3 regions of the Pantoea sp. CCBC3-3-1 genome follow, and region 2 is predicted to be linked to each of the others. Evidence: riboswitches for the same ligand, from Rfam matches in the RefSeq annotation. Region 2 holds a riboswitch; each other region holds the start of a gene.

Evidence for each region. A riboswitch is a leader RNA that binds a small molecule or an ion and turns the genes downstream of it on or off. The one in region 2 is predicted to bind thiamine pyrophosphate.
Region 1: linked by a shared signal. The riboswitch ahead of thiM (hydroxyethylthiazole kinase) and the one ahead of thiB (thiamine ABC transporter substrate binding subunit) in region 2 are both predicted to bind thiamine pyrophosphate.
Region 3: linked by a shared signal. The riboswitch ahead of thiC (phosphomethylpyrimidine synthase ThiC) and the one ahead of thiB (thiamine ABC transporter substrate binding subunit) in region 2 are both predicted to bind thiamine pyrophosphate.

Annotation. Positions count from the first base shown of each region.
Region 1 is NZ_CP034363.1:3,231,007-3,241,429, reverse strand. Features, by position in the region: gene metG (methionine--tRNA ligase) at 1-582, opposite strand, end outside; gene apbC (iron-sulfur cluster carrier protein ApbC) at 750-1,862, shown strand; gene EHV07_RS15215 (GNAT family N-acetyltransferase) at 1,913-2,335, opposite strand; gene EHV07_RS15210 (hypothetical protein) at 2,335-2,592, opposite strand; gene EHV07_RS25090 (S6 family peptidase) at 2,737-6,798, opposite strand; TPP riboswitch at 7,135-7,237, shown strand; gene thiM (hydroxyethylthiazole kinase) at 7,273-8,064, shown strand; gene thiD (bifunctional hydroxymethylpyrimidine kinase/phosphomethylpyrimidine kinase) at 8,061-8,861, shown strand; gene fbaB (class I fructose-bisphosphate aldolase) at 9,004-10,056, shown strand; gene EHV07_RS15185 (FUSC family protein) at 10,196-10,423, shown strand, end outside.
Region 2 is NZ_CP034363.1:802,401-812,823, reverse strand. Features, by position in the region: gene leuD (3-isopropylmalate dehydratase small subunit) at 1-81, shown strand, start outside; gene EHV07_RS03645 (sugar efflux transporter) at 157-1,335, opposite strand; gene sgrR (HTH-type transcriptional regulator SgrR) at 1,583-3,244, shown strand; TPP riboswitch at 3,281-3,388, shown strand; gene thiB (thiamine ABC transporter substrate binding subunit) at 3,428-4,414, shown strand; gene thiP (thiamine/thiamine pyrophosphate ABC transporter permease ThiP) at 4,390-6,000, shown strand; gene thiQ (thiamine ABC transporter ATP-binding protein ThiQ) at 5,984-6,685, shown strand; gene EHV07_RS03620 (DedA family protein) at 6,707-7,471, opposite strand; gene polB (DNA polymerase II) at 7,646-10,006, shown strand; gene rapA (RNA polymerase-associated protein RapA) at 10,142-10,423, shown strand, end outside.
Region 3 is NZ_CP034363.1:235,457-245,879, reverse strand. Features, by position in the region: gene nfi (deoxyribonuclease V) at 2-670, opposite strand; gene hemE (uroporphyrinogen decarboxylase) at 673-1,740, opposite strand; gene nudC (NAD(+) diphosphatase) at 1,781-2,554, opposite strand; gene rsd (sigma D regulator) at 2,631-3,137, shown strand; TPP riboswitch at 3,258-3,358, shown strand; gene thiC (phosphomethylpyrimidine synthase ThiC) at 3,446-5,380, shown strand; gene thiE (thiamine phosphate synthase) at 5,377-6,024, shown strand; gene EHV07_RS00935 (HesA/MoeB/ThiF family protein) at 6,014-6,775, shown strand; gene thiS (sulfur carrier protein ThiS) at 6,759-6,959, shown strand; gene EHV07_RS00925 (thiazole synthase) at 6,961-7,737, shown strand; gene thiH (2-iminoacetate synthase ThiH) at 7,734-8,861, shown strand; gene EHV07_RS00915 (glycosyltransferase family 32 protein) at 8,872-9,888, opposite strand.

The DNA.
Region 1 (10,423 bases), 2.4 Mb from region 2:
ATCGAAGAAGAAGTGCTCGGAATCACGCATTACCGGCGTAGCGCCGGACACCACGGACTTCGGATCGATCAGCTCGGTCGGGCTGTAAGTTGCGCTGCACACTTCGCAGTTGTCACCGTACTGGTCCGGGGCTTTACACTTCGGACAGGTGCCTTTGACGAAACGGTCCGGCAGGAACATGCCTTTTTCCGGATCGTAGAGCTGAGAAATAGTGCGGTTTTTAATAAAGCCGTTTTCTTTCAGACGGGTATAGATCAGCTCGGACAGCTCGCGGTTTTCGTCGCTGTGCGTTGAGTGGTAGTTGTCATAGCTGATGTTAAAGCCAGCAAAATCAGTCTGATGCTCCTGACTCATTTCGGCAATCATCTGCTCGGGAGCAATACCCATCTGCTGAGCTTTCAGCATGATTGGCGTACCGTGCGCATCGTCCGCACAGATGAAGTAAACCTGGTTGCCGCGCATTCGCTGGTAACGGACCCAAATATCTGCCTGGATATGCTCGAGCATGTGGCCGAGATGGATAGAACCGTTGGCGTACGGGAGTGCGCACGTTACCAATATTTTTTTCGCGACTTGAGTCATAGTGAGACTTGCTATACCTGATTAAAATAGGGGTTACGATGTTACCCGAAAGGCCCTCCCTGCGTAAACCATCCCGCGCGGCCCGCACCGATATTTAGCCTTTCTCAACACGTTGAGTCACATCTGATATGCTCTCAGGTAAAACCTAATCAAAAAAAGGAGCCGGGATGACCTCTCAATCCCAGAGTCAGCACTCACCGGAAGCGCTGCGCGCCATGGTGATGGGCGTTTTGACCGCATTTGAACATCCGACGCTGAAAAAGAATCTGACCGCGCTGAAAGCATTGCATCACTGCGCGATGCTGGATAATACGCTGCATATCGATCTTGCCATGCCTTTTGCCTGGCACAGTGGGTTTGAGGCGTTGAAAGAGAGCGCGAGCGCTGAACTACTGCGTCTGACCGGCGCTACGGCCATCAGCTGGCGTTTGAACCACGATATCGCCACGCTGAAGCGGGTAAAAAACCAGGCGGGCGTTAACGGCGTCAAAAACATTATCGCCGTCAGTTCTGGCAAAGGGGGGGTAGGGAAATCCAGCACCGCCGTTAACCTGGCGCTGGCGCTGGCTGCCGAAGGTGCGAAGGTCGGGCTGCTGGACGCGGATATCTATGGCCCGTCCGTACCCGATATGCTCGGCACTACCGATGAGCGGCCAACCTCGCCCGACGGCACGCATATGGCTCCGATCATGGCCCATGGCCTGGCAACCAACTCGATTGGTTATCTGGTGACGGACGATAACGCCATGGTGTGGCGCGGGCCGATGGCCAGCAAAGCGCTGATGCAGCTGCTTAACGAAACGCTCTGGCCCGAGCTGGATTACCTGGTACTGGATATGCCGCCGGGCACCGGTGATATCCAGCTGACGCTGGCGCAGAACGTGCCGGTGACCGGGGCTGTCGTTGTCACTACGCCGCAGGATATTGCGCTCATCGATGCACGAAAAGGGATCGTGATGTTTGAAAAGGTCAACGTGCCGGTATTGGGTATAGTTGAAAACATGAGCATGCATATTTGCAGCAACTGCGGCCATCACGAACCGATTTTTGGCAGCGGCGGGGCACAACGGCTGGCGGAACAGTATCAAACTCGTTTGCTTAGCCAGCTTCCGCTACACATTACCCTGCGCGAAGATTTGGACGATGGACAGCCCACCGTCATTCGCCGCCCTGACAGCGAATTCACCTACCTCTATCGTCAGCTGGCAGGCCTTGTTGCCGCACAGCTTTACTGGGAAGGCGAAGTCATTCCTGGCGACATTTCCTTCCGCGCAGTGTAATCGTGCAGCCCGGTGAACGCCGGGCTGTTATGTCCAGCCGCTTTACGCCGTCAAAGCACATAGTGCAGTAACAGATATTCTCCCTGTTCGCCCTCGCCGCTGCCCACTCTTTTCCAGCCGTGCCGCTGATAAAAAGCGAGAGCATGGGCGTTAGCTTTCAGGCATTTTAACGCGCCGGTTGAGGTGAAACTGCGTTGTACAGCCTGAAGTAAAGCACTGCCGATGCCCTGGCCCTGACAGGCTGGATCGACAAACAGACTGTGCAGAAAGTTGTCGGCAGGCAGCAAAGCAGCGAATCCTTTACGGTGTCCTTCTTCTTCAGCTACCAGAATCCGTTCGCCAAGCGTGACGCGGTCAAAGTCCTCCAGCCGCCACTCTTCGCCATCGAGCCAGTGCCAGTTTGCCTTTCGGGCCGCCAGAAATAGCGTGCGTAAAAACGGACGATCGGCTTCGGTGAAGGCGCGGATAACAATCATCTTGATCCCCAAACAGGTTTCACATGGCGTTCGCCTTCAATGCCGGTGCCACGGTATTCATAATCAATTTTTCCGGCTTCAAACAGCTGATCGAGCAGGGTGAAGTTATCCGGCGGCGTAACGTTGCAGCGGTTGTTAAGTGTGGTATCACGAATGGTGAACGAGCGATCGCCACGGGCGATTTGCTGTAAATAATTCAGCATTTGCAGGGCGGCAACGCTAATACCGTACTGCTCGTTAAGCGGTCTTGTCATGTTGCTTCTCGTTGTTCTGTGGTCGGGCTTTTTTCAGGGGATCGGAGGAACTTTAGCAAAAACTTTCAGAGGGGAACATCGGGGATTTCCGGGGGAAAGGGAAACCCGCTACCCGATGGAACGGGGAGCGGGTGGGGTTTTAGGCTAGAAACTGATGTTGATACCGCCGGCAAACAGCCAGTCGTTAGCACCTTCCTGTTGCAGCTTACGCTGATGGCGCACCTGCGTTGTCAGGGCGATATCTTTGTTTATCTCCAGCCGGCCTTCGGTCTTGATATTCAGGCTGTTTCCGCCGTTTCCGGTGTGGAAGTCCTTACTGCTCTGCCCGTTGCCTATCACCACTTTACCCTGATTATTTGGCCTGACTGCAAGGTTCACGTCCGTACCCAGGCGCAGCGTGCCTAATTTTCCTGCGGGTAGGGTGTAGTCGTAAGCCAGCCCGCCAATCCAGGCTTCACGTCGCTGTTGCTGATAGCTAACCTGAGCCCGATCGACATCGGTAAAGTTGGCTATCCGCATCTGCTGCTGACGATAGCCAGCATAAGGCCGAAACCTGTGCGCGCCTGATTGAATATATTTACCGGCTTCTGCCTCACCAAAAAATTGCTTAACGTTGGGTGATGCTGCGGTGCCGCGCAAACGGGTCGAAATAGTGCCTTTGGACCAGCCATAGCCGGACAGCAGGTTAAGATAATAGTCCTCATAGTGCCAGGAGAGCATCAGGTTCAGCGCATTGCTGTCAACGTTACCCTGGCTGACGCCATCTGCGGCGGAAGGCTTAAAGCTCAGATCGCCTTTTGACCATGCGCCGCTTACATTCAGCGACTGCCGATCGTTATGCCAGGCCGCCAGCGTTGTGCCCATCATCCAGCCTTTGTACTGGCTTTTATAGTTGTAGCCATACTGCATAAAACTGTTGCCCGATTGGTAATTATCATCACCGCGGTAGCCGAACAGGAAAAAGCGAGAGTGGCCTTCTTTCGCGCTATCCAGCGCGCTCTCTTTGAATAACATGGCCAGCTGTTCTTCTGCCCGGAACAGCGCGGAGGGCAGGGAAATATAAGCCGGAACCTGCGGCGTCACCGCGCGTCGCGTCGGTTTTGCAGGCTGAGGCGGTTCCTTTTCCGCAGGCGTTGCGGCCGGGGTTTCTTCGGCTGGTGCTTCTGGCGTTGCGGCTGGGGTTTCTTCCGCAGGCGCTTCCGGCGTCACGATCGGGGTTTCTTCGGCAGGTGCTTCCGGCGTCACGATCGGGGTTTCTTCCACAGGTGCTTCTGGCGTTACGATTGGCGTTTCTTCGGCAGGCGCTTCCGGCGTGACGACTGGCGTTTCTTCGGCAGGCGCTTCCGGCGTTGCGGCTGGGGTTTCTTCCGCAGACGCTTCCGGCGTGACGATTGGCGCTTCTTCCGGAGGCGCTTCCGGCGTGACGATTGGCGCTTCTTCCGCAGGCGCTTCCGGCGTCACGATCGGCGTTTCTTCGGCTGGTGCTTCTGGCGTGACGATTGGCGTTTCTTCGGCAGGCGCTTCCGGCGTGACGATTGGCGCTTCTTCGGCTGGTGCTTCTGGCGTGACGATCGGGGTTTCTTCCGCAGGCGCTTCCGGCTCGCTATTGCTGCCTTCGGATAACAGAACGTTTTGCAGGCGATAATCCCAATATTGACTGCCGCTACCGCTGACTTCGCGCTCGCTTTCCGCCGCGCTTCCCGGAGCAAATGCATACAGGCCATAAGCCCATGCGCCGCTGGCAACATAGTCACCCGCCAGTTTGAAACGATCTTTTGACGAATTTCCGCCAACCTGAATAATCGATACGCCTTCCGTATTATCGGCCGTGCCGTTGGCGTTGCTGTCACTGTCCGTCCAGCTACTCAGACTGTTAATGCTAACCATAACAGAGTCGCCATCGTTGATGTCTCCGGCAATCAGCAACTTGTCGGTCGCATTGCGATTGAAAGCGCTGTTCAGTGCCAGATTCACCGTACCGCTGGTATTCAGATTAGCCAGACTCAGCGTCGAGTAATTCGCCGTTTCGGCATATAAAGCGCCAGGATAGAGGGTTGATCCCTGGCTTGCATTTACCGTCTGTAGCGTTCCGCTACCCGCCAGCACGGTACCGCTTGCCATATTGACAGAAGGGGCCACATTGCCATTTAGCGCCAACGTGCCTGCTTCTAATTCGATATCCCCAGCGGTGGTAATATCCCCTTCAGCGAGTAAGACACCTTCACCGCTTTTTACCAACTTACCGTTGCCGCTAATATCTGCCGTAATCATGGATGACAGACCTTCTACGCTGCTTTCACGTTCGGTAATATCCGCCGTCAGCACGCTGTCCGTTCCTGCCAGCGTCAGGCTACCTGAAAGCAGAGTATGGGCATAAAGAGTCAGGCTGGCATTGTCTGCGACAGAGATCGTCCCGTCTAAAATGGCATGATCGCTCACCGTTAATGCTGCACCCGAGAGCACATTAGTCTTGTTTGTCAGGTAAGACTGCTCGCTCCAGTCGTCGCTGTAGAATACGTTACCGGCATGCAGCGTTTGCTGGCCTGACAAAATCAGCTCACCGCGCTTCACCGCCAGCGTTTCCACATCGGCCCCACCGGACAGTGTTGCACGGTAAGCGCTGTCTGATGCGTAATAGGAAAGATTTAGTTTGCCGCTATTCTGTTCGCCGATATGTCCAGGAAAGTTGAAACCATTGCCATACAGCGTGACGACGCCGGTTTTATCCAGGTTGCGGTTAACAATTTTTGCACCATTATCGTTATGGTTAATTTCTGCAAAAGTTAAGCCGTTGCCGTTAATATCCAGCGTCCCGCCGCGATAGCCAAACTGAATATTTTTGGTGTTAATCTGATCTTTATCCGCCAGCACCACCACCGGACGACCGCTAACCAGCGTCAGGGTAGAAAAGGCCTGCTTTAAGCCGTTTGCATCGGCCTGCTGATCGAGGATAACGGTCCCGGCACCCACGTTTAATCCACCGCTGTTTGCGCCTGTCGCATTAATATGCAGCGTGCCGTCACCGATTTTATGCAGCACATCGCCAGCAAGGCCATTTACCTGCCAGAGTACGGTCTTGTCTGCATCAACTTCGATACCACCGCCGACCCAGCTGTTATTCTGGCCCTCTGCCGATTTAACCTGATAATTATTGGAAAACTGAAGTTTGGCAGCGCCATGATTAACCGCCTGGTTTAAAACCAGAGTGCCGCCTTCGCCGTTAAAACGGAGATCTTTCGTGGCATCTAATTCTTCGTTAGTGGCATCGGTGGGCAGCGTTTTATCAGTGCCATGCCACAGCCAGCTTTTAGCCCCTTGGGTAATGGCATTTGGATCCCAGTTAATAATGCCCTCGGCGCTGCTATCAGTAATATCGGGATCGACATTGGCCGCCATCACTTGCTCAACAAAAGCATCCTGCACAAATAAAATATATGAACGCAGATTATAAGGCCCGTCGTTACCACCGCTGGTTAATACGCCTGCCAGTTTCCAGACTTTATCGACATTATCATAAACCAGCATTGGGCTGCCGCTGTCGCCGCCCCGGCTGGCACTGTCCAACGGCTGCACGTTGGGATCATCCGGGCTGTAGTTGTACCACCGCAGGCGCCAGTTTTCGAAAGTGGGATTGGTCATGGTACCGCCGGTTTTCCAGCTGTAAGCGCCCGCCAGTTGCACCAGCTCTTGTGTTTCGGCATCAACCTGAAATTGCGTACCCGCGCCCACCCGGGCGTACCAGGTATAGCGATCTGGATTTTCGCGTAATTCCGTGCCAACCACGGAAGGGATGGCGGCAGCTTCAGTGACAACCTTATTTAAACGAGGCAGATGAAAATCGCGCACGTCATATTCATTGCGATTAATCAATTTATAGATCGTTTTGTATTTGGCGTTATTGCCAAAATCAACGGTTTTATAACCGGTATTATGCTGTACGCTGGCAAGGTAAGAGGCAGAGAAAAGCGTAGCGTAGCCGCCGGAGACAACAGCACCAAAATCAGGCATCGGATAATCAAGTATGCCTGCAGAAGTGCCGTCGGTTTTAAAAACTTCAATATTTTCTCTGCCAACCGCATATTTCCCAAGGTTTTCAGCAAAGTCGCGGTATTCCTGAACGGCGACATCTTCCCGCATCACGCCAGCAAGAACGGACGTGGCGGCAAAGAAATTGCAGCAAAAAATAGCAAGAAACTTAAGCTTCATTTAATTCCCTTTGTAATCGGCATGTTGCAAATATCTTTGGTGCGTACAGCAATAAGAATTATCTTATTACTGATTAAGTTTGCCATGTGATTTTTTTAAAGCCACCTTTTGTGCCGATTTAATAAGTATTAAACTGGCGCGTTAGTTTAGTTTTATGATTAATGCTTCCAGTTAATGTTAGGCAGGTTGCAAATATATTTATATTGACAGGTCGACTATTTTATTTGTGAGATTCATGTGTTCTTCTTGTAATAGCTTCAGCTGTTTCTTAGGCGAAACGGCAGGATGAGGTAAAACTTGCGTTAATCCAGCCGCTTCCTTATGCTGCAAAGCTTGCACTATGACTCGGGGTGCCGTTTCTTTCCAAAGAAAGGGCTGAGAAAAACCCGTTGAACCTGAACTGGATAATGCCAGCGGAGGGAAGTCAGATGCCCAACCGCATCGCCTTCTTGTACGCCGGTTGGGAGTCTTATTTTGATCCAACCTTCTCGCTTTACGGCAGCGATGGCTGCGCCTTCTTTAAATCTTTTTCACCAGGCTTCACCGCTGATCCACTGCCTGACCAACGATGTGGTGCAATCCTTTACCGCCAACGTTTTGCTGGCGCTTGGCGCTTCTCCTGCCATGGTTATCGAACCCTCTGAAGCCCGGGAGTTCAGCGCTATTGCGGATGCCGTACTGATCAACGTCGGAACGTTAACAGCGGCGCGCAGTGAGGCGATGCTTACCGCCGTTAAAAGCGCCGTAAAAGCCGGGCGTCCCTGGACGCTGGATCCGGTGGCAGTGGGCGCCTTAACTTTCCGTAGTGACTTCTGCCAGCAGCTGCTGGAATACCGTCCGGCCGCCGTTCGTGGCAATGCTTCGGAAATTATGGCGCTGGCTCGTCAGACGGTTTCCGGGCGAGGTGTGGATAGCCTCCACGACTCCTCTGCCGCGCTGGAGGCGGCCACGCTGCTGGCTAAATCAACCGGGGCGGTGATTGCGGTGACGGGCGAGATCGATTTCATTACCGATGGGCTCCGCATTCTGGCCGTGCCAGGCGGCTCGGCATTAATGACGCGGGTGGTAGGAACGGGCTGCGCGCTCTCAGCGGTGGTTGCCGGTTTTACCGCGCTGCCAGGTGACAGGCTGGTTCATACCGCCAGCGCTTGCCGTTTGATGAGCCTGGCCGGAGAAAAGGCTGCTGCCACAGCGGGCGGGCCAGGCACCTTCGTGCCGTTGTTTCTTGATGAATTGTCTCGTTTACATCCGGAGGCGATGGCATGAAACGAATCAACGCGCTGACAATTGCCGGCACCGATCCCAGCGGTGGGGCAGGCATTCAGGCCGATCTCAAAACTTTTTCAGCGCTGGGTGCTTACGGCACCAGCGTGATTACCGCACTGGTAGCGCAAAATACGTGCGGCGTGCAATCCGTCTTTCCTGTCGATGCGGATTTCGTTGCAGCGCAGCTTTCCTCTGTGCTGAGTGATGTACGAATCGACAGCGTTAAAATCGGCATGCTGCATGACTCCGATATTGTTGAGGTGGTCGCGCAGGGGTTGCAATGGGCTGAGATTCCCTGGCTGGTACTGGATACCGTTATGCTGGCCAAAAGCGGCGATCCGCTGTTGTCGGAGCGCGCAGTAAAGACGCTGCGGGAGCGTCTTTTACCTCAGGCTTCGCTGATTACGCCCAATCTGCCCGAAGCGGCTGCATTGCTGGGCTGTGCAATTGCCCGTGATGAAGACGAGATGCGGCAGCAGGGCAGGGCACTGCTGGAAATGGGCTGTCAGGCGGTATTAATGAAAGGCGGCCACCTGAGCGATGAAGAAAGCCCTGACTGGCTGTTCACGCCTCAACTGGAGCAGCGTTTCACCGCTCTGCGCGTGCCGACAAAAAATACGCATGGTACCGGCTGTACGCTCTCTTCTGCCCTGGCGGCGCTACGCCCGCGTCATCAGGACTGGATAACAACCGTCCGCGAAGCCAAACAGTGGCTTCAGGTCGCGCTGGAACAGGCGGATACGCTGGAAGTGGGCGCAGGTTTTGGGCCGGTGCACCATTTTTATCGCTGGTGGTAGCGCATCTGGCAAAAAACTTTATGGGGAAGGTTCTGAAAAATGGAGTCAGCAATTTGCCTTAAGCGCGGTTGCGGGTCCACGCTGTTGGGGGTCAGGCATTTCAGCCGGGGGCGTTTGCTCTCATACACCAACAGGAGTTTACATGACGGACATCGTACAGTTACTGGGCAAAGAAGCAGACTCTCTTTTGCAACATCGCTGCATGACCATCCCCGCAGACAGCCTTTATCTGCCGGGTGCGGATTATGTTGACCGGGTGATGGTCGATAACGACCGTTCACCAACCGTGTTGCGTAATATGCAAACGCTGTATAACACCGGTCGCCTGGCGGGCACGGGCTACCTTTCCATTCTGCCTGTGGATCAGGGCGTGGAGCATTCTGCCGGGGCCTCTTTTGCCGCGAATCCGCTCTATTTCGATCCCAAAAACATCGTCGAACTGGCCATTGAAGCGGGTTGTAACTGTGTCGCCTCAACCTACGGCGTGCTGGCTTCGGTTTCACGCCGCTATGCACACCGTATTCCCTTTCTGGTGAAACTGAATCATAACGAAACGTTGAGCTATCCCACGCAGTACGACCAGACGCTGTACGCCAGTGTTGAACAGGCTTTCAATATGGGAGCCGTGGCGGTTGGCGCAACTATCTACTTTGGCTCTGAGCAGTCCCGCCGCCAGCTGGAAGATATCTCACATGCTTTTGAGCGGGCGCACGAGCTGGGGATGGTCACCGTGCTTTGGGCTTATCTGCGCAACAATGGCTTCAAAAAAGATGGCGTGGATTATCATGCCAGCGCCGATTTAACCGGCCAGGCCAATCATCTGGCTGCCACTATCGGTGCCGATATCGTTAAACAAAAACTGGCGGAAAATAACGGCGGTTATAATGCCCTGAAATTTGGCTCTACCGATGAGCGGGTTTACAGCAAGCTGACCAGCGATAACCCCATCGATCTGGTGCGTTACCAGCTGGCGAACTGCTATATGGGACGCGCAGGGCTGATTAACTCTGGCGGCGCTTCGGCTGGCGAAACCGACACCGCGGAATCCGTGCGCACCGCGGTCATTAATAAACGCGCGGGGGGAATGGGGCTGATTCTCGGCCGTAAAGCCTTTAAAAAATCGATGAAAGAGGGCGTGGCGCTGATTAACGCCGTGCAGGATGTCTATCTGGCGAAAGATGTCACCATCGCCTGACTGATGATTCAGGGGCCGGATGCGCCCCTGAATTTCCTGCTTTTTCAGTAATTTTGTTACAACTTCAGCCAGCAGAAGGGCGCTAATCTTTTTCCGCTCGGGATAAAATAGCCTTTTAATTCGTCGCGAGCTGTTGTTCATGAAATGGTTGTCAAAAAATGCCCTGCTGTTTGCCCTGAAAACCGGCATCGCGGCATTTTTAGCTTTATATATTGCGCTGGTGCTAAATCTTGATAAGCCAGCGTGGGCGATGGTTTCAGTCTATGTTATCTCGCAGCTCTATTCTGCTTCGACGCTGTCAAAAGCGCTGTTTCGTCTGCTTGGCACCGTGCTGGGCGGGATTTTTATTTTTCTCATCTATCCGGTT
Region 2 (10,423 bases):
CTGGATAATATCGGCCTGACGCTTCAGCACGATGCGGATATCACCGCTTACGAGCAGCAGCAGCCCGTGTTTTTGCGCTAGCGGATTTAAACAACCTCCCCAAAGCGTGCTGCACCAGCGTACAGCACGTTTTTTTACCTCTTAAAATTCAGAAACTCAAACATCCTTCACTTTCACCGACATCGCCAGCGCCGCCAGCGACAGGATCAGCGCGCCCCAGTAAACCGAATAATGGCCGAAGCTTTCGGCTAATGCGCCCTGCAAAACGCCCGCAAGGATTACGCCGGTTGAAATGCTGTTGGTGAATAACGTTGTTGCTGCGCCCGGCCTGCCTGGCATCAAATCCTGAAAATAGAGCATGCCGATCCCGGCGATAATCCCAATAAAAATGGCGTTGAAAATTTGCAGCGCCATCAGGGCCGCCCGTGAATGAAACAGCACCAGCCCCAGATAAAACACCACGCCGGACAGCACCGCAAACAGCATCATTTTACGTTTACCAAAGCGCTTTACATAATGACCCGCCAGCAGCATCGCCGGGATCTCCAACCCTGCCGCCACGCCCATCAGCAGGCCGGCTAGTTTGTCCGGCAATCCCAACACGCTGCTGATATAAAGCGGCATATCAATGATATACATGGTATTGCAGGTCCACATTAGCAGCGAGGCGATAAACAGCAGGCGCACATCCTTGTTTTTCCAGGCGCTTATCTGGGTCACTAATACCTCAGGCGATTGCTCAACCCGTGGAACAGAGGGCAGCGCAAACCAAATCAGTGCAATACAAACCACAAACAGGCCTGCGGCGATAGCAAACATGGTGGTAAAGCCATAATTCAGCGCCAGCGCAAAGGAAAGCGGCGGGCCGACAACCCAGGCAAGCGACAGCTGAGCACGCATTACCGAGCTGAACATCACCACTTCTCGCGCCGAACTGTCGGCATATTCACGTGCCAGGGCGAAAATTTGTGGCATCGAGACGCTGGCGATCGCTGAAAGCAGTACGCCGAAGGTAATCAGCGTCAGGTAATGACGGTTAAAAGCGAATAACAGCGCGTTGCCTACCGCCATCAAACAGCAAAACAGGATCAGCATCCGTCGGTCACCACGGTTATCCGAACGTTTGGCCAGCAGCAGGCTGACCACAATCCCGGCAATAGCGTTAACAGTATAAAACAGCCCAACCCAAAACGGACGCACTTGCACTTCGCGAGTCAGAAACAGGCTTAAGGTAGGTGCCTGAAGCGCACCCGCAACCCCGACCATAAAAGAGACGGCCATAAAAGCGAGATACACAGGATTGATACGACGGCCGGGCGTGAGAAGCGATTTCATAACTGATCCTTCAAGGAAAAATATCGCGACAGCAGGGAATAACGAAGCATAGAAGAAAACATGCAATGAAAAAAGCCAGCAGGCAAAACGCCCGCTGGCTGGTGAAACAGCACCATACTCAGATCGTAAAAAAATGAAATGTCAGAGCGCCATTCAGAGAATGCCTCCCGCTCTTTCATCCGCTTTCATTATTGCCTTAATATAAGGCAAGAAAAACTGACAGCTTTTGGCCAAGAGTTCCTCTTTTATGACATCGAAGCGTTTACATCAGCAGTTTATCCGGCTGTGGCAATGCTGTGAGGGCAAGACACAGGAAACCACGCTCAACGATTTAGCCGTGCAGCTTAGCTGTTCACGCCGCCATATGCGTAATCTGCTGAATGCGATGCAGCAGGAAGGCTGGCTGGCGTGGCAGGCAGAAGCGGGACGCGGTAAGCGCTCAACGCTGAGTTTTCTTTATACCGGACTCGCGTTACAGCAGCAGCGGGCGGAGGACCTGCTGGAACAGGATCGCATCGATCAGCTGGTGCAGCTGGTTGGCGATAAAAATGCCGTCCGCCAGATGCTTATCTCGCATCTGGGCCGCAGTTTCCGCCAGGGACGGCATATCCTTCGCGTTCTTTACTACCGTTCACTGCTCAACCTGCATCCGGCTACGCCGTTGCGCCGCTCAGAAACGCACCTTGCCCGCCAAATCTTCAGCAGCCTGACGCGGATAAATGAGGAAAACGGGGAAATCGAAGCGGATATCGCCCATCACTGGCAGCAGGTTTCGCCCTGCCACTGGCGTTTTTTCTTACGTCCGGCGATCCATTTTCATCACGGTCGTGAGATGGAGATGGTGGACGTTATCGCCTCGCTGGAAAGGCTCAAAGCCCAGCCGCTGTATGCCAATTTCCAGCATATTTCGTCGTCTACCCCATGGACGCTGGATATCCATCTGCATCAACCTGACAGCTGGCTTCCCTGGCTACTGGGCAGCGTCAGCACCGTGATCCTGCCGAAAGAGTGGCCTTCCCTGCCCGACTTCGCTCGCCAGCCAATTGGTACCGGGCCTTATGCGGTGGTGCATAATCAGCAAAGCCAGCTGCGTATTCAGGCCTTTGATGATTACTTTGGCTTCAGAGCGCTCATTGATGAGGTCAATATCTGGGTATTGCCAGAAATCAGTGAGGAGCTGGTCTACTCAGGCGTGAAGCTGGAAGGCGGCAGCGAGGCCGAAAAGTCGGAAGAGAGCCGCCTGGAGGAAGGCTGCTATTTTTTGCTGTTCGATCAGCGTTCAGAGGCAGGACGCAATGAGCATATCAGACGCTGGGTCAGCGCCATTGCTAATCCCATTGCCTTGCTGAACCAGTCCGGCGTTGGCTATCAGCGCTACTGGTTTCCCGCGTGGGGCCTGCTGCCGCGTTGGCATCATCGCAATGACATCACGCCTGTAGAAAAACCGGAAGGCCTGACTTCGCTAACGCTGACTTTCTATAGCGATCATATTGAACATCAGGGCATCGCCAATGCCTTACGGCCGCTGCTGGCTGAGAAAGGCGTTGAACTGATCGCCAGACAGGTCGATTACGAAACCTGGTATCGTGGCGAGGCAGAAAGCGATATCTGGCTGGGCAGCGCCAACTTTACGCTGCCGCTGGAATTTTCGCTGTTTGCCCTGCTGTATGAAATGCCGCTGATGCGCCACTGTCTGACCGTAGACTGGGAAAGCGACGCCCAGCGCTGGCGTGAACAGCAGCTACCGCTGGCCGACTGGAGCAGGAAGCTGATTACCAGCGGCAGCCTCCATCCTCTGTTTCACCACTGGCTGTTGCTGAAAGGCGAACGCAGCATGCGCAATGTGCGGATGAACACGCTCGGCTGGTTCGACTTCAAATCCGCCTGGTTCGCGCCGCCGGAATCGTGATGCTTTCGCAAGCCGCCGGAAATCATTATGATTATGCCGACCTCAACAGGGTGCATAACGGGTTGTTAGTCCGTTTACGCTGAGAAAAACCCATCGAACCTGACCCGGCTAATACCGGCCCAGGGATTTGAGATGACTCGCCTGCTCAGATCATGCGTCACTTCCCTCTACAAGGAACGCAAAGTGTTAAAAAAAGTTCTTCCTCTGATGGTTCTCTGTTCGCTCCCGGCCTTTGCCGCCAAACCCACGCTGACGGTTTATACCTACGACTCTTTCTCTGCCGACTGGGGCCCCGGCCCGGCAATTAAAAAAGCTTTTGAAGCCAGCTGCGGCTGCGAGCTGAAGTATGTTGCGCTGGAAGATGGCGTCTCGCTGCTTAATCGTCTGCGGATGGAAGGCAAAAACAGTAAGGCTGACGTGGTGCTGGGGCTGGATAATAACTTGCTGGATGCGGCCGAAAAAACCGGGCTGTTTGCCGCGAGTCATGTCGATACTCACAAAATCACCGTGCCGGGTGGCTGGAGCAACAGCACCTTTGTGCCTTACGACTATGGCTGGTTCGCCTTTGTCTATGACAAAACCCGGCTGCAAAATCCGCCCAAAAGCCTGAAGGAACTGGTGGAAAGCGATCGCCCACTGAAGGTGATTTATGAGGATCCACGCACCAGCACGCCGGGGCTTGGCCTGCTGCTGTGGATGCAAAAAGTCTTTGGCGATAATGCGCCGGACGCGTGGCAAAAACTGGCGAAGAAAACCGTCACCGTGACCAAAGGCTGGAGCGAGGCTTACGGCCTGTTCCTGAAAGGGGAAGGCGATATGGTGCTGAGCTACACCACCTCTCCGGCTTACCATCTGATTGAAGAGAAGAAAACCCAGTACGCTGCGGCAAACTTCAGCGAAGGTCATTATTTGCAGGTGGAAGTCGCCGGGCAGCTGAAAGGCAGCAAGCAGCCGCAGCTGGCACAGAAATTTATGCAATTTATGCTGGATAAGCCTTTCCAGAGCGCGATACCGCAAGGGAACTGGATGTACCCCGTCGTGCAGAGCAAGCTGCCCGCAGGCTTTGAGACGCTGACCATCCCGACCGTGTCGCTTCAGTATTCGCCACAGGAAGTCGCCAGCCAACGTAGCCAGTGGATCAATGCATGGCAACGCGCCGTCAGCCGCTAACCGCCGGTCCGCTGGTGCCGGGTGCACTGGCGGCCACGCTGCTGGTGGCTGTTGCACTGCTGGCAATAACGGCCCTGTGGCGCAGCGCGCCTGCCGTCGACTGGCACAGCATCTGGCAGGATGACTATCTCTGGCACGTGCTGCGCTTCTCTTTTTGGCAGGCTTTTCTCTCTGCCTCGCTTTCAGTCCTGCCCGCTATTCCTCTGGCGCGGGCTTTATATCGCCGCCGCTTTCCGGGGCGAAAAATGCTGCTACGCCTTTGCGCGATGACGCTGGTGCTGCCGGTGCTGGTAGCGGTGTTCGGCATCCTCAGCGTATATGGCCGCACCGGCTGGCTGGCGCAGCTTTGTTCGCTGCTTGGGCTGAACTACAGCTTCACGCCTTACGGCCTGCAAGGTATTTTACTGGCGCACGTATTTTTTAATCTGCCGCTGGCCGCACGACTGCTGCTTCAGGCCCTTGAGCAAATTCCTGGCGAACAGCGCCAGCTGGCTGCCCAGTTGGGGGTGGCTGGCTGGAACCATTTTCGGATTGTGGAATGGCCGTGGCTGCGCCGCCAGATCCTGCCTGCGGGCGCGCTGATCTTTATGCTGTGCTTTGCCAGCTTCGCAACCGTGCTGTCGTTGGGCGGTGGGCCAAAAGCGACCACCATTGAACTGGCTATTTTTCAGGCGTTAAATTTTGATTATGATCCCGGCCGGGCAGCGCTGCTGGCGCTGATCCAGATGGTTTGTTGTCTGGCGCTGGTGATGGTTAGCCAGCGACTCAGTAAGGCGCTGCCTGCCGGAACGGCCAATATCAGTGGCTGGCGCAACCCGGAGGAGAGTCTGACCGCAAAACTCACTGACGGCCTGCTGCTAACGCTGGCGCTGCTGTTACTACTGCCTCCCCTGGTGGCCGTTATCTCCGAGGGCCTGAACGGCGGAATGGCCAGGGTGCTGCAACAGCCTGCACTCTGGCAGGCAACGTTTACCTCGCTGCGGATTGCACTGGGTGCGGGCATGCTGTGCGTGATCCTGACCTTTATGCTGCTGTGGAGCAGTCGCGAGCTGCGTCTGCGGCAGCGGCCTTTTTCCGGCCAGATGCTGGAGCTGAGCGGTATGCTGATCCTGGCGATGCCGGGCATTGTATTAGCTACCGGTTTTTTCCTGCTGCTTAATGAAACCACCGGGCTACCGCAGTCGGCAGACGGCATCGTCATTTTTACTAATGCGCTGATGGCCATCCCTTACGCAATGAAAGTGCTGGAAAATCCGCTGCGCGACATTGCAGAACGCTACGATCGCCTGTGTACAGCACTGGATATTCGCGGCTGGAACCGGGTGCGTCTGATTGAAATTCGCGCGCTGAAACGACCGCTGGCACAGGCGTTGGCCTTTGCCTGCGTGCTGTCGATTGGCGATTTTGGCGTCGTAGCGCTGTTTGGCAATGATGATTTCCGCACGCTGCCTTATTATCTTTATCAGCAAATTGGCGCCTATCGCAGCGCGGACGGTGCGGTTAGCGCGCTGCTGTTGCTGCTACTCTGTTTTTTGCTGTTTACCCTGATTGAAAAACTGCCGGGACGCCATGCTAACGCTGACTAATCTGACCTATCTTTATCATCATCTGCCAATGCGTTTTGCCTTACAAATGCAGCCTGGCGAGCGGGTCGCGGTGCTTGGGCCAAGCGGCGCAGGGAAAAGTACGCTACTCTCACTGATCGCTGGTTTTCTTCACGCCGACAGCGGTGGCCTGCTGCTGGCAGGTCAAGACCACGTCAAAAGTGCTCCGGCAAAGCGCCCGGTTTCGATGCTGTTTCAGGAAAACAATCTTTTTACCCACCTCACCGTGGCGCAAAATATCGCGCTGGGGCTGCACCCGGGCATGAAGCTTGATGCCGGCCAAAAGCAACAGTTGCAGTCTATTGCCGGGCGCGTGGGGCTGAGTGAATATTTGCAGCGGCTGCCTGCGGAACTCTCTGGCGGCCAGCGCCAGCGTGCCGCCCTCGCCCGCTGTCTGATGCGTCAGCAGCCGCTTTTGCTGCTGGACGAGCCTTTCTCGGCATTAGATCCCGCCCTGCGCAAAGAAATGCTACAGCTGGTCGATGAAGTCTGCCGGGAGCGTAATCTTACCTTGCTGATGGTCTCGCACAGTCTGGAAGATGCGGCACGCATCGCGGATCGCAGCGTGCTGATTGTCGATGGTCGCATTTACTGGGATGGCAGCACACAGGCACTGCTGAACGGTGAGGTCAGTGAGGCGGCGGTGTTAGGGATCGGCCTGCGATAAACGGCCGACCCCGACACATCACTATCCAATAAATACTTGCCACAGCAGATGGCGGAAAATTGGCATCATAGGATGGAACTGAATAGCAATAAAACTGGCGATGGCCGCCAGCATCATTAACGGTGCCAGCCAGCGTAAACGGGACACGGGCAGATAAGGCGTGGCCCAGTCGTTCTGTTTTTTCACCCGCAGCCAGCGCCAGCCGAGCCAGACACCCAGCCAGACCAGCAGCGCAACCGCTAACAGCAACCATTTAAACAGGCCGCTGTTGGCCTCTTTTGGCACGTCGATAGCCACGCCAGCCAGAATACCCGGCAGCAGATAAAGCGGCGGCCAAAAGATGCAGCCAATAATATTCGGCGGAATAAACTTCTTCACTGGCAGTTCGAGCATGCCCGCGACCAGCGGGATCAGCGGACGCGTCGGGCCAACAAAGCGACCGACAATAATGGTAAACATGCTGTGCTGATGCAGCGCATGTTCTGTTTTATCCATCAGCGCCTGATGTTTTTTGATAAACGACCAGCGGTGAAGCGGTCCTTTAAACTGCCAGCCGATAGCGTAGGAGATCCAGTCGCCAAGCAGGCAGCCGACCGTTCCCACGGCCCAGGCCGGGTACAGACCAATCTGGCCGCTGCCGATCAGCGCGCCAAACGACGCCATTAGCACCGTGCCGGGCAGCAGCAGCCCTACCAGCGCCAGCGATTCGAAAAAGGTAATCAGCCCAACAGCCAGCAGCGACCAGGCAAGTGATTGCGTAATAAGATGTTGTAGCCAGGCTTCCATACTTTTCACATTTTCTGTAACAGGATCCCGGATTGTCCTGAGCTGGCTGAATGGCGTCAAGCGCTGATTTGTATGCGAATACTGACGCAAGCGATAACGACATGGATAAGGCGGGAGACACTGTATAAATGAACATGTTATCCTTGTTCATTGTGACAGCAATAAGGGCATCTGGTGAACGACGCACGCGCAGGCTTTCTGCTTACCCGCCACTGGCGGGACACGCCGTCCGGGACGGAGATTGTTCTGTGGCTGGCGACCGATGCCGGCCCGCAGCGGGTGGTATTGCCCGTGCAGGAGTCGGTGGCTTTTCTTCCTCAGCAGCAGCTTGCTCAGGCCGAAGCGCTCCTTACGCATGAGCGCGACTATCGGCTGGTGCCGCTTAATCTGAAAGACTTCCGGCAGCGTCCGGTCACCGCTATTTACTGTAAACAGTATCGCCAGCTGCAAAAACTGGAAAAGCTGCTGCGGGAAAATGGCGTGATGGTGTATGAAGCGGATATCCGCCCGCCGGAACGTTTCCTGATGGAACGGTTTATTACCGCTCCCGTGTGGTTCAGCGGCCAGCCTCGCGGTAACAGCCTGGTCGACGCCCGCCTCAAACCTAATCCGACTTACCGTCCGCCGCTGAAATGGGTCTCGCTGGACATTGAAACCACCCGCCACGGTGAACTCTACTGCATTGGTCTGGAAGGCTGCGGCCAGCGTGACGTGTATATGCTGGGGCCGGAGAATGGCGATGCCAGCAAGCTGGATTTCAATCTGGAATACGTCGCCAGCCGCCCGCAGCTGCTGGAAAAACTCAATGCCTGGTTTTTGAAACATGACCCTGACGTGCTGATTGGCTGGAACGTGGTGCAGTTTGACCTGCGCATGTTGCAAAAGCATGCCGATCGCTACGGTATTCCGCTGCGGCTGGGTCGTAATAATGAGACGCTGGAGTGGCGCGAGCACGGCTTCAAGCCAGGGATCTTTTTTGCTCAGGCGACCGGACGGTTAATTATTGACGGTATTGACGCCCTCAAATCCGCTTTCTGGGATTTTGCCTCATTCAGTCTCGAATCCGTCTCGCGCGAGCTGTTAGGCGAAGGCAAAGCCATTAACAATCCCTGGGACCGAATGCAGGAGATTGACCAGCGCTTTGCCGAAAACAAACCCGCGCTCGCCCATTACAATTTAAAAGACTGCGAGCTGGTAACACGCATTTTTCAGCACACCGATCTGATGCCGTTTCTGCTTGAGCGCGCAACCGTCAACGGTTTACCTGTCGATCGTCACGGCGGCTCGGTTGCCTCTTTCAGCCATCTTTATTTGCCTCGCATGCACCGCGCCGGATTTGTGGCGCCAGGTATTGGCGAAGTGGCGCCGGAAGCCAGCCCCGGCGGCTACGTGATGGATTCCCGGCCCGGACTGTACGATTTGGTGCTGGTGCTGGATTACAAAAGCCTTTATCCCTCGATTATTCGCACCTTTCTGATCGACCCTGTCGGGCTGGTCGAAGGCCTGGCCCACCCTGACGAGGCGGACTCGGTCAACGGCTTTCGCGGCGCGCGTTTTTCCCGGACTACGCATTGCCTGCCGGAAATTGTCAGTCAGATTTCGCAGGGCCGTGAAGCGGCGAAAAAACAGGGCAACAAGCCGCTTTCTCAGGCGCTGAAAATCATTATGAATGCGCTGTACGGCGTGCTGGGCACCAGCGCCTGTCGCTTTTTCGATCCGCGCCTGGCTTCCTCCATTACGATGCGAGGCCATGAGATCATGCGCCAGACCAAAGAACTGGTAGAGGCCGAAGGCTATGACGTGATTTACGGCGACACGGACTCCACCTTTGTCTGGTTGAAAACGCCACATGATGAGGCTTCAGCGGCAGCCATTGGCCAGCAGCTGGTGGAAAAAGTGAATGCCTGGTGGCAAACGCATCTGCGGGAAACGCTAAACCTGACCAGCGCGCTGGAACTGGAGTATGAAACCCATTTCTGCCGCTTTTTAATGCCCACCATTCGCGGCGCGGAACAGGGCAGCAAAAAACGCTATGCCGGACTGATCCGCGAAGGCGAACAGGAACGCATGGTGTTTAAAGGGCTGGAAACGGTACGAACCGACTGGACGCCGCTGGCCAAAAAATTTCAGCAGGAACTCTACCTCAGAATTTTTAAACAGCAGCCTTATCAGGATTATATTCGCGAAACCGTTCGCCAGCTGCTGGATGGCGAGCTGGACGAACAGCTAACCTACAGTAAAAGGCTGCGACGTCCGCTGGATGAATATCAGCGCAACGTACCGCCTCACGTGCGGGCTGCGCGGATTGCCGATGAGCAAAATCAGAAGCTGGGACGGCCTCTGCAATATCAGAAAGGCGGAAAAATTCGCTATGTGATGGCAACGTCCGGCCCGGAACCGCTGGAGGTTCGCATCACGCCACTGGACTACGAACATTACCTCTCACGCCAGCTACAGCCAGTCGCTGAGGGGATTCTTCCTTTTGTGCAGGATGACTTTGCTACACTGGTAACTGGTCAGTTGGGGCTTTTTTGACAGGTGACGAACGCGCCACCTTCCAGTACCATAGCGCCCTTCCTGACTATCTGAATTGTATTTTGCCGGGCACAGAGTGCCGGGCGGTAGTGCTATTGCCTGAAACAACCTCTACGAGAATCGAGCCGAATATCTATGCCTTTTACACTTGGTCAACGCTGGATCAGCGATACGGAAAGCGAATTGGGATTGGGAACCATCGTCGCGGTAGACACGCGCATGGTGACGCTGCTTTTCCCCGCCACCGGTGAAAACCGTCTTTACGCCAGAAATGATTCTCCTATTACTCGTGTGATCTTCAACCCGGGCGACACCATCACCAGTCACGAAGGCTGGCAGCTGGAAGTTGTTGAAGTGATTACTGAAAATGGTCTGGTCGCCTATCTTGGTACGCGTCTGGATACGGGCGAGTCTGGC
Region 3 (10,423 bases), 570 kb from region 2:
GTTAACCCTGCTGTTGAAAGCGGACAAAGGCAGGCCGTTGTGACGCCACCGCATCGGCCCAGCGAGTCGGTTCCGGCAGACGATAGCCTTGCAAACAGGTTTCCACCCAGTGCAGCGCGGTATCGGCACTGACGCGGTGGCCGGAGGAAATAAAGAGCGGATTACAGCGTCGTTTGCTGCGCAGCACCCAGCCAATCTGCTCGCCCTTGTCGAACAGCGGCTGACGCGCGCCCGGTTCTTCTTCCAGCGCTTCAAACTTACCGCACAGGCGCCGTTTGGCGACACCGATGGTCGGCACGTCCACCAGCAGGCCAAAATGGCTGGCAACGCCCAGGCGGCGAGGATGTGCGATGCCGTGCCCATCGACAAACAGCAGATCGGGCTTTTGCTCCAGCAGCGCCCAGGCAGCCAGCAACGCGGGGTATTCGCGGAAAGAGAGGAATCCGGGGATATAGGGCATCGTGGTGGCGATACGCGCCACCCGATGCTCAACCAGCTTCAATGAGGGGTATTCAAGGATGACCAGCGCGGCACGAGTCACTTCTCCGCCCTGTTCGAATCCCACATCCGCACCACCGATGTAGCGCGGCGGCATTACTTCAAAATCATCTTCACGCACGATCTCAGCCGCGCGAGTCATCTGCTCCTGCTTTAATGCCTGAATATCCATAATTATCCCTGGTGATATTGACGTGACAGTTTGTGTACGGCCTCCACGAAAACACCGGCGTGTTCTGGCGGAACATCCTGATGAATGCCGTGACCGAGGTTAAATACGTGACCGTTCCCCTGGCCGAAGCCCTGAAGAATTGTCGCCACTTCCTGTTCGATACGGGCAGGCTCTGCGTACAGCATGGACGGATCCATATTACCCTGTAGCGCCACTTTATCGCCTACGCGACGGCGCGCGTCGGCAATATCGGTGGTCCAGTCCAGACCCAGCGCATCACAACCGGTCGCCGCCATCGCTTCCAGCCATTGCCCACCGCCCTTGGTAAAGAGCGTTACGGGTACGCGACGGCCATCGTTTTCACGGATCAGGCCATCGACGATTTTATGCATGTAATGCAGCGAGAATTCGAGATAATCACGCCCCGTCAGCACGCCGCCCCAGGTATCAAAAATCATCAGCGACTGCGCGCCCGCCCGGATCTGCGCATTCAGATAAAGCGTAACGCTGTCTGCTAACTTATCCAGCATCAGATGCAGCGTCTGCGGATCCGCATACATCATCTTTTTCAGTTTGGTAAACGCTTTGCTGCTGCCGCCTTCAACCATGTAGGTCGCCAGCGTCCACGGACTGCCGGAGAAACCGATCAGCGGCACTTCGCCGTTAAGATTTTTGCGAATGGTACGCACCGCGTTCATCACATAACCCAGTTCCTGCTCAGGATCGGGGACAGGCAGTTTTTCCACATCGGCGCGGCAGGTGACTGGCGAGGAGAATCGCGGCCCTTCACCGGCTTCAAAGTAGAGCCCTAATCCCATGGCGTCCGGGATGGTCAGAATATCGGAGAACAGGATCGCCGCGTCCAGCGCATAGCGCCGCAGCGGTTGTAGCGTCACTTCACAAGCCAGCTCGGCGTTTTTGCACAGCGACATAAAGTCACCGGCCACGGCGCGCGTTGCTTTATATTCTGGCAAATAACGCCCCGCCTGGCGCATCATCCATACTGGCGTTACGTCTACTGGCTGGCGCAGCAGGGCGCGCAAATAACGATCGTTCTTCAGTTCACTCATTCTTCAGGGCTCTTTTTCATTCAGGGGCACAGTATATCAGTTATTCCGCTTCGGCGCGGCAGAGGGCAACCGTGTCCTCAATCAGTCGACGGGCAACCGTGCCCGCTGGCGGCAGCTGCGGCAGTGCATCAAAGCGATACCAGCCCGCATCGAGCAGCTCTTTCGGATCGATGACGATCTCGCCACTGTCGTAGTCAGCCATAAACGCCATCATTAACGATTGAGGGAAAGGCCACGGCTGCGAGGAAACATAGCGCAGATTTTTAACTTTGATGCCGCTTTCTTCCATCACTTCACGCGCAACGGTTTGCTCCAGCGTTTCGCCGACTTCAACGAAGCCCGCCAGCACGGTATAGACGTTGTTACGATGTTTTGTGTGTTGGGCCAGCAGGATTTCGTCGCCACGGCGGATTGCCACAATGATGCAGGGCGCTATCTGCGGATAATAACGCTGACGGCAGTGTCCGCAAAGGCAAGCCCGCTCGGTTTTACTGAGGTGCATGGGGTGCCCGCAATAGCCGCAAAATTTGTGTGAGCGATAGAACTCCGCGAGCTGAATACCGCGCCCGGCCAGCTGGAACAGGCCAACATCCTGATCGAGGATTTGTCGCAGGGAACCCATTTCATCAGACCGGCTTTCACAAATCAGGTAAACGGGCTCGCCCTGCCACTCACCAATTACCGACGCTTTTTTGCCTGTAAGTTCCAGGTTTTGCGCAGAACCGTACGGTAATTGACCTTTTGGCAACCATAGTTTATGGTCGTGGCTGACAACCCACCAGCCAGCGTCTACGCTTGAAATCTCAACTTCCATAAATTGCTCATCCTCAGCTTCACAAACTTACTGGATTGGGATTAGACATTGTTAAATATCACTCACGGAGTCACTCATGCTTAACCAGTTAGAAGTTCTGGCCTCGCGCGTAGGCGGATGTAGCGACCTGGTAGACTTTTGTCTGCACTCACGTAAGCAATTACTCATCGCTTATTATCAAATGGTTGGCATCAAGCCTAACAAGGATTCGCTGAGTACGCTCGACGAAAACGCGCTGGATACCTTTTGTCAAAGCCTGGTCGATTATCTTTCTACCGGCCACTTTACCGCTTATGAACGCTTTATCGAAGAGATGGAAGGTACGGAACAGCTGGCCAAAGCCGCGCTAATCTATCCCTCTTTGCAGGCCAATACTGAACTGATTATGCGTATTTATGATACTCATCTGGAAAACGCTATCGATCACAACAACTGCATGGAGTTTCAGCAGGCGCTGTCAGAAGTTGGCGAAGCGCTGGAAGCGCGTTTTACCCTGGAAGATAAATTCATCCAGCTGGCCTTAGAGAAAGGTACGGTAAAGCAAGACGCAGCTAATGATGAGGCCATTGTTCGTCCGGCGTAAGTCGTTATGAAAATGTAAAATCCTTGTAGTTTTAAAAAAGCCCCTTTATGCTGAATGGGCAATACAGGTGGTTCGCCCTGTGCCAGCCACTGTCGTTCTGTTTGCTTACGGGCAGCAGAATTCTTCTTGTCGGAGTGCCCTTAGGGGCTGAGACCGTTCATTCGGGATCCGCGGAACCTGATCAGGTTAGTACCTGCGAAGGGAACAAGAGTAAATATTCAGTGTGGGTGTAACGCCACTTGTTCACACCCTGCGCTTACTCCTCCGAACTCCGGACAAGCAACATTCCCTTTATTCAGGAACTTGCTATGTCTACCCCCAGTAAAAAACCCAATCGTCGTGAACAACGTGCCGAAGCGCAGCAGTTTATTGATTCCCTGCAAGGTTCTGCCTTTCCCAATTCAAAACGCATCTGGCTGACCGGATCACGCCCGGATATCTGTGTACCGATGCGCGAAATACAGCTCAGTCCGACCGTCGTTGGCGGCAGCAAAGATAATCCGCTGCTGGAAGAAAATGAGCCGGTTCCGGTTTATGATACAGCCGGCCCTTATGGCGATCCCGAGGCAAAAATTGATGTGCATGCCGGTCTGAATAAGCTGCGTGACGGCTGGATAAGCGAGCGTGGTGATACGCAATATATCAAACAACTCAGCTCGGTTTATACGCAGCAGCGTCTGGCGGATGAAGGCTTAGATCATCTGCGCTTCGATAATTTGCCGCGTCCTCGTCGTGCGCTGGCTGGCCGATGCGTGACTCAACTGCACTACGCCCGGCGGGGTGTTATTACACCCGAGATGGAATTTATCGCAATCAGAGAGAATATGGGCCGCGAGCGGATCCGTGGTGAAGTGCTGCTCCAGCAGCATCCGGGTAATAGCTTTGGTGCCAGTCTGCCTGAAAACATAACGCCGGAGTTTGTTCGTCAGGAAGTGGCCGCCGGACGCGCCATCATCCCGGCGAATATTAACCATCCCGAATCTGAGCCGATGATTATCGGCCGTAACTTTCTGGTTAAAATAAACGCTAACATCGGTAATTCCGCTGTCAGTTCCTCCATCGAAGAAGAAGTAGAAAAACTGGTGTGGTCCGCACGCTGGGGCGCCGATACGATCATGGATCTTTCTACCGGCCGTAATATTCACGAAACGCGCGAGTGGATCCTGCGTAACAGCCCGATTCCTGTCGGCACCGTTCCTATCTATCAGGCGTTGGAGAAAGTGAACGGCGTGGCGGAAGATCTGAACTGGGAAGTGTTCCGCGATACGCTGCTGGAGCAGGCTGAACAGGGCGTTGATTACTTTACTATTCATGCGGGCGTGCTGTTGCGCTATGTGCCGATGACGGCAAAACGCCTGACCGGCATTGTGTCACGCGGTGGCTCGATCATGGCTAAATGGTGTTTGTCGCACCATAAAGAGAGCTTCCTGTATGAACACTTCCGCGAAATCTGTGAGCTTTGCGCTGCTTATGACGTTTCGCTGTCGCTGGGTGATGGCCTGCGTCCCGGATCTGTTCAGGATGCCAACGACGAGGCGCAGTTTGCCGAGCTGCGCACGCTGGGCGAGCTGACCAAAATTGCCTGGGAATATGACGTGCAGGTGATGATAGAAGGGCCGGGACATGTGCCGATGCAGATGATCAGACGCAATATGACTGAACAGCTGGAGCACTGTCATGAAGCGCCCTTCTATACGCTTGGCCCACTGACCACCGATATCGCCCCGGGTTATGACCATTTTACCTCCGGCATCGGTGCCGCGATGATCGGCTGGTTCGGTTGCGCCATGCTCTGCTACGTGACGCCGAAGGAACATCTGGGCCTGCCCAACAAAGAAGATGTGAAACAGGGGCTGATTACCTACAAGATCGCCGCGCATGCTGCCGATCTTGCCAAAGGCCACCCCGGCGCGCAGATCCGCGATAACGCCATGTCTAAAGCACGCTTCGAATTCCGCTGGGAAGATCAATTTAACCTTGCGCTCGATCCCCACACCGCACGCGCTTACCACGATGAGACGCTGCCGCAGGAATCCGGCAAGGTTGCCCATTTCTGTTCGATGTGCGGGCCCAAATTCTGCTCGATGAAGATCACTCAGGAAGTCCGTGAATATGCGGCTAAGCAGGAAGCGGAAGCAAAACCTATCGAGATTGGCATGGCGGAAATGTCACAGGCGTTCCGTAGCCGTGGCAGCGAGCTTTATCATCCTGCCGATGCGCTGACGCCGGAGGAGAAAGTATGAACCGGGGCCCCTTTCCCCTGACGGAAGCTCGCCTCGGTCTTTACCCGGTAGTGGACAGCGTGGAATGGATAGCGCGTCTGCTGGAAGCTGGGGTGCGCACCCTCCAGTTACGGATAAAAGATCGGCCTGAAGAGGCAGTAGAACAGGATATTGCTACTGCAATTGCGTTGGGAAAACGCTACCGGGCACGGCTGTTTATCAACGATTACTGGCGCCTGGCTATTCGTTATCAGGCTTATGGCGTCCATTTGGGTCAGGAAGATCTGGACGTTGCCGATCTGGATGCGATTCACCGCGCCGGGCTTCGTCTGGGTCTGTCCACCCATGATGATGCCGAACTGGATCGCGCGCTGGCCGAACAGCCTTCCTATATTGCCTTAGGTCATGTTTTTCCTACGCAAACCAAAGAGATGCCCTCTTCTCCTCAGGGACTTGAGGCGTTAAGACGGTACGTCTCGCGCTTGCAGGGCGTTTCTACCGTAGCGATTGGCGGCATCAGTCTTGCGCGTGCGCCTGCGGTACTGGAAACCGGCGTGGGCAGCATCGCCGTGGTCAGTGCGATAACCCAGGCGGCCGACTGGCAATCTGCCACGGCAAAACTCCTCGCGCTGGCCGGTACGGGAGGCATTGCTCATGCTCAGTAATAACGACTTCATGCGCTACAGCCGCCAGCTGCTGCTGGAGGAGTTTGGCCTTGACGGACAGCAAAAATTGCAGCGCTCCAGCGTGCTGATTGTAGGCCTGGGTGGACTGGGATCGCCTGCTGCGCTCTATCTTGCCGCCGCAGGCGTCGGCAAGTTACTGCTGGCCGACAACGACAACGTGCATATCAGCAACCTCCAGCGTCAGATCCTGTTCCGCAGTAATGAAACCGGCCAGAGCAAAGCGCTGCTGGCTAAAAAGCATTTGCAGGATTTGAACCCGCAGGTGGAGTTTATCGCCATGGAGCAACGCATGGATGCCGCGCTCCTGACACAAACGGTGCAATGGGTCGACCTGGTCCTGGACTGTAGCGACAACATGGAGACGCGGCATGCAATCAATGCCGCCTGCGTAGTAAACGCAACCCCGCTGATCAGCGCCAGCGCCGTAGGCTTTGGCGGCCAGCTGCTGGTGCTGGCCCCGCCTTTTCGCCATGGCTGCTATCGCTGCCTGTGGCCTGACGAAGCTGAACCACAGCGGAATTGCCGTAATGCAGGGGTGCTCGGCCCGGTGGTCGGCGTAATGGGCACCTTACAGGCGCTCGAAGCGTTAAAAATGCTGGCGGGACAGCCTTCCGTTTTAGAGGGGCGGCTGCGGTTATTCGACGGCAGGCAGCAAACCTGGCGCACGCTCACGCTTGAACGCAGCGAAAACTGCCCGGTTTGTGGAGAACGCAATGCGCATTGTCATTAACGACGAACCGCAAACCATCAGTGCGCCACTGACATTGCACGATCTGCTGAACGCGCTGTCACGCAGCCAGCCCGGCACGGCGCTGGCCGTAAATCAGCGTATTGTGCCACGCGAGCGCTGGGAAGCTTATCTTTTACAGGAAGGCGATGAACTGGTGATTTTCCAGGCCATTGCCGGAGGTTAAAATGCTACAGATTGCTGATAAAACGTTTTCTTCCCGGCTGTTTACCGGCACGGGGAAGTTCGCCAGCCCGGCTATCATGCTGGAAGCGTTAAAAGAATCCGGTACGCAGCTGGTGACGATGGCAATGAAGCGGATAGATCTGCGCGGCAGCGACGATGGCATCCTTCTCCCTTTACAGCAGCTTGGCGTGCAGCTCCTGCCAAACACCTCCGGCGCGAAAACGGCGGAAGAAGCGATTTTTGCCGCCCGTCTGGCGCGTGAGGCGCTCGGTACCCACTGGGTCAAACTGGAAATTCATCCTGATGTGCGCTATCTGCTGCCTGATGCTATTGAAACGCTGAAAGCGGCTGAAGTGCTGGTCAGAGAAGGATTTACGGTACTGCCCTATTGCCATGCCGATCCGGTATTGTGCAAACGGCTGGAAGAAGCGGGCTGCGCCGCAGTGATGCCGCTTGGTGCGCCAATCGGCACCAATCAGGGACTCAAGACCCGCGATCTGCTGGCGATCATTATCGAGCAGTCGGGCGTTCCGGTAGTGATTGACGCAGGGATTGGCGCCCCCAGTCATGCCAGCGAGGCGCTGGAGATGGGTGCCGATGCGGTGTTGGTGAATACCGCAATGGCATCAGCCAGCCAACCCGTCCAGATGGCGCGCGCTTTCAGGCTGGCCGTTGAGGCTGGCGAACTGGCTTACCGCGCCGGTCTGGGAAGTCGTCATCAGCAGGCCGTTGCCTCCAGTCCGCTTACGCGCTTTTTGCAAAGCGGAGAGGCGATATGAAAACATTTGTCTCACAGTGGGAAAAGCTGGAATGGGATGATATCCGCCTGCGGATCCACAGCAAAACATCGGCTGATGTGGAACGGGCGTTAAATGCGCCCAGAGTCGGCCGGGAGGAACTGATGGCGTTATTATCTCCAGCTGCTCAGGCGTGGCTGGAACCGATGGCGCAAAAAGCGCAGATGCTGACTCGCCAGCGCTTCGGCCATGCCGTCAATCTTTTCGTGCCGCTCTATCTTTCCAATCTTTGCGCCAACGACTGCACCTATTGCGGTTTTTCCATGAGTAACCGCATTAAGCGCAAAACGCTGGATGCGGCTGAAATTGAGCGTGAGTGTCAGGCGATCCGCGCGATGGGTTTTGATCAGCTGCTGCTGGTAACGGGTGAGCATCAGACCAAAGTCGGCATGAACTATTTCCGCCAGCATCTGCCGGCAATCCGTCAGCATTTCAGTTCGCTGATGATGGAAGTCCAGCCAATGAGTGAACCTGAATATGCCGAGCTGAAAACGCTGGGGCTGGATGGCGTGCTGGTTTATCAGGAAACGTATCATTCGGCGGTTTACAGCCAGCATCACCTCAAAGGCAACAAGCAGGATTTCTTCTTCCGGCTGGAAACACCTGACCGGCTCGGGCGGGCTGGCGTGGATAAAATTGGCCTGGGTGCGCTAATTGGCCTGTCTGACAGCTGGCGAACCGACTGCTATATGATGGCAGAGCACCTGCTATGGCTACAGAAAACCTACTGGCAGAGCCGCTATTCCGTCGCTTTCCCTCGCCTGCGTCCCTGCGCGGGCGGTATTCAGCCTGCTTCAATAATGGATGAAGCACAGCTGGTACAGGTGATTTGCGCTTTTCGACTTTTTGCACCAGAAGTGGAACAGTCGTTGTCGACAAGAGAATCGCCTGAGTTTCGCGACAAAGTTGTGCCGCTGGCTATCAACACGGTGAGCGCCTTCTCAAAGACGCAGCCCGGAGGGTATGCTAACGGCCAGAGCGAGCTGGAGCAATTCTCTCCGCACGATAACCGTCGCCCCCAACAGGTTGCAGAGGCGTTAATCCAGGCGGGTATGCAGCCAGTATGGAAAGACTGGGACAGCTATTTGGGAAGAGCGCCCATTTAAGCGATACGCTTTACGCCGGGCTGCCAGGCATGTCGCTAAACGGCATTTTTGGCAGCGTTTCTTTGCTTTCGGCAAACAATACCTGACCGATCAGGCTGTCTTTATTAATTGCGCCATAACGCAAATTTGTCGCCAGATATTTGCGATCCAGCCCGGTCAGCTTTACCAACGGCGGTAAAACATCGGGAACCCGGTCAATCATAAACATCCGACTTAATTTTACCGCATCCCAGCTCACCAGGCGCTGATAAAATATGGCGTTGGCTTCACATTTCCTTAAATAGAAATTGTACTGACTAAATTCGCGTAAAGCCTGCTGCTGGGTGATATTCAGAATCAAATACTCTGGATCGGTAATTCGCTGTAGAATTTCGGTGTAATTAGGTAAATTTTTCAACTGAATGAAATGATTGCGTGCGCCCAACTCAACAATAGGACGGAAATAATGCAGCCAGCGTTTAATAAAGTCGCTATTTTTGGGTACTGCCATAAACCAGGTTTCAATGATGGGATAATGCTTATCAATCGTTGAGACATCACGATAGAAGGCAACCATGTCATAACGGTTATCGAGGTTGACCGCCAGCAGCTCATCAAGGCTACGGTTCAGGATAGTCGACGCATCCATCCAGATACCGCCATATTTATAGAGCAACTCCAGGCGAATGACATCACTCTTGTGGGCGACTTTTATATCCTGATGCTTAAATACCAGACCCGGCAGGTACTGCTGTAAATTGGCGTTGTTAACCACCGTTAGCGTATAGCCCGGATTTTCACGAGAAACTTTATTAACGAAACACTGTATCTCATGAGGAAGGGTTTCACCGGCCCAGAACATCCAGATTTGCTTTGGTATCGCTTCTGATCCTCTCTGGTGCCTGATGATATCTAAATCTTGTTCAAGAGCAGGATTGTATTCCGCCATTTTGCCACGCTTCAACAGAACCTTTTCGGCACGCAAGCGTATTGAAACTGCATTTTTTAATAGCGGCAGCGCAAGTGCCTTGAGCTTAGTCTTGTTCATAACCCCTCCATCAACCGGGCGGTCAAATTAACCGGCTGGTTCAGACGCAACGAAAGAAACCCGAAACAGGGTTTAATGTGGACATTAATATGTTTAAAAGGAAATTAACAAACAGACTCAAATCTAACAACTTTTTAATTATTTAACAGGGGGATTTAAGACAAAGCTCAGCATGGAAATGCAATTACAACCTCCATAAGGGAATAAGAACCTGTCAGACAATAAATTATTACTGATGAATGCTGATGGTTTAACTGCCTGCTTTTTATGGCATTCCTCGTAATTTTAATAAACGCTATTTTGTTTCTCTAATAAAGCCTGGATCGCTATTCCATAAAAAATGTTTGCCGCTGGCCGCTTTTCGCTTTCCGGGTAAAGTGTATTCCGTTGAGGTCATGTCGGCATCAACCGGGCCCGATGTTTCTTCCACGCTGTCGGGCTCGCCTCCCTACCCTTTTCCTGGCTGAAAGCCAATCGGCTTACCAACGCTTGTGGCTCCGCCAGCCTGAATTTCCGGCATAAAAAAACCGCTCCG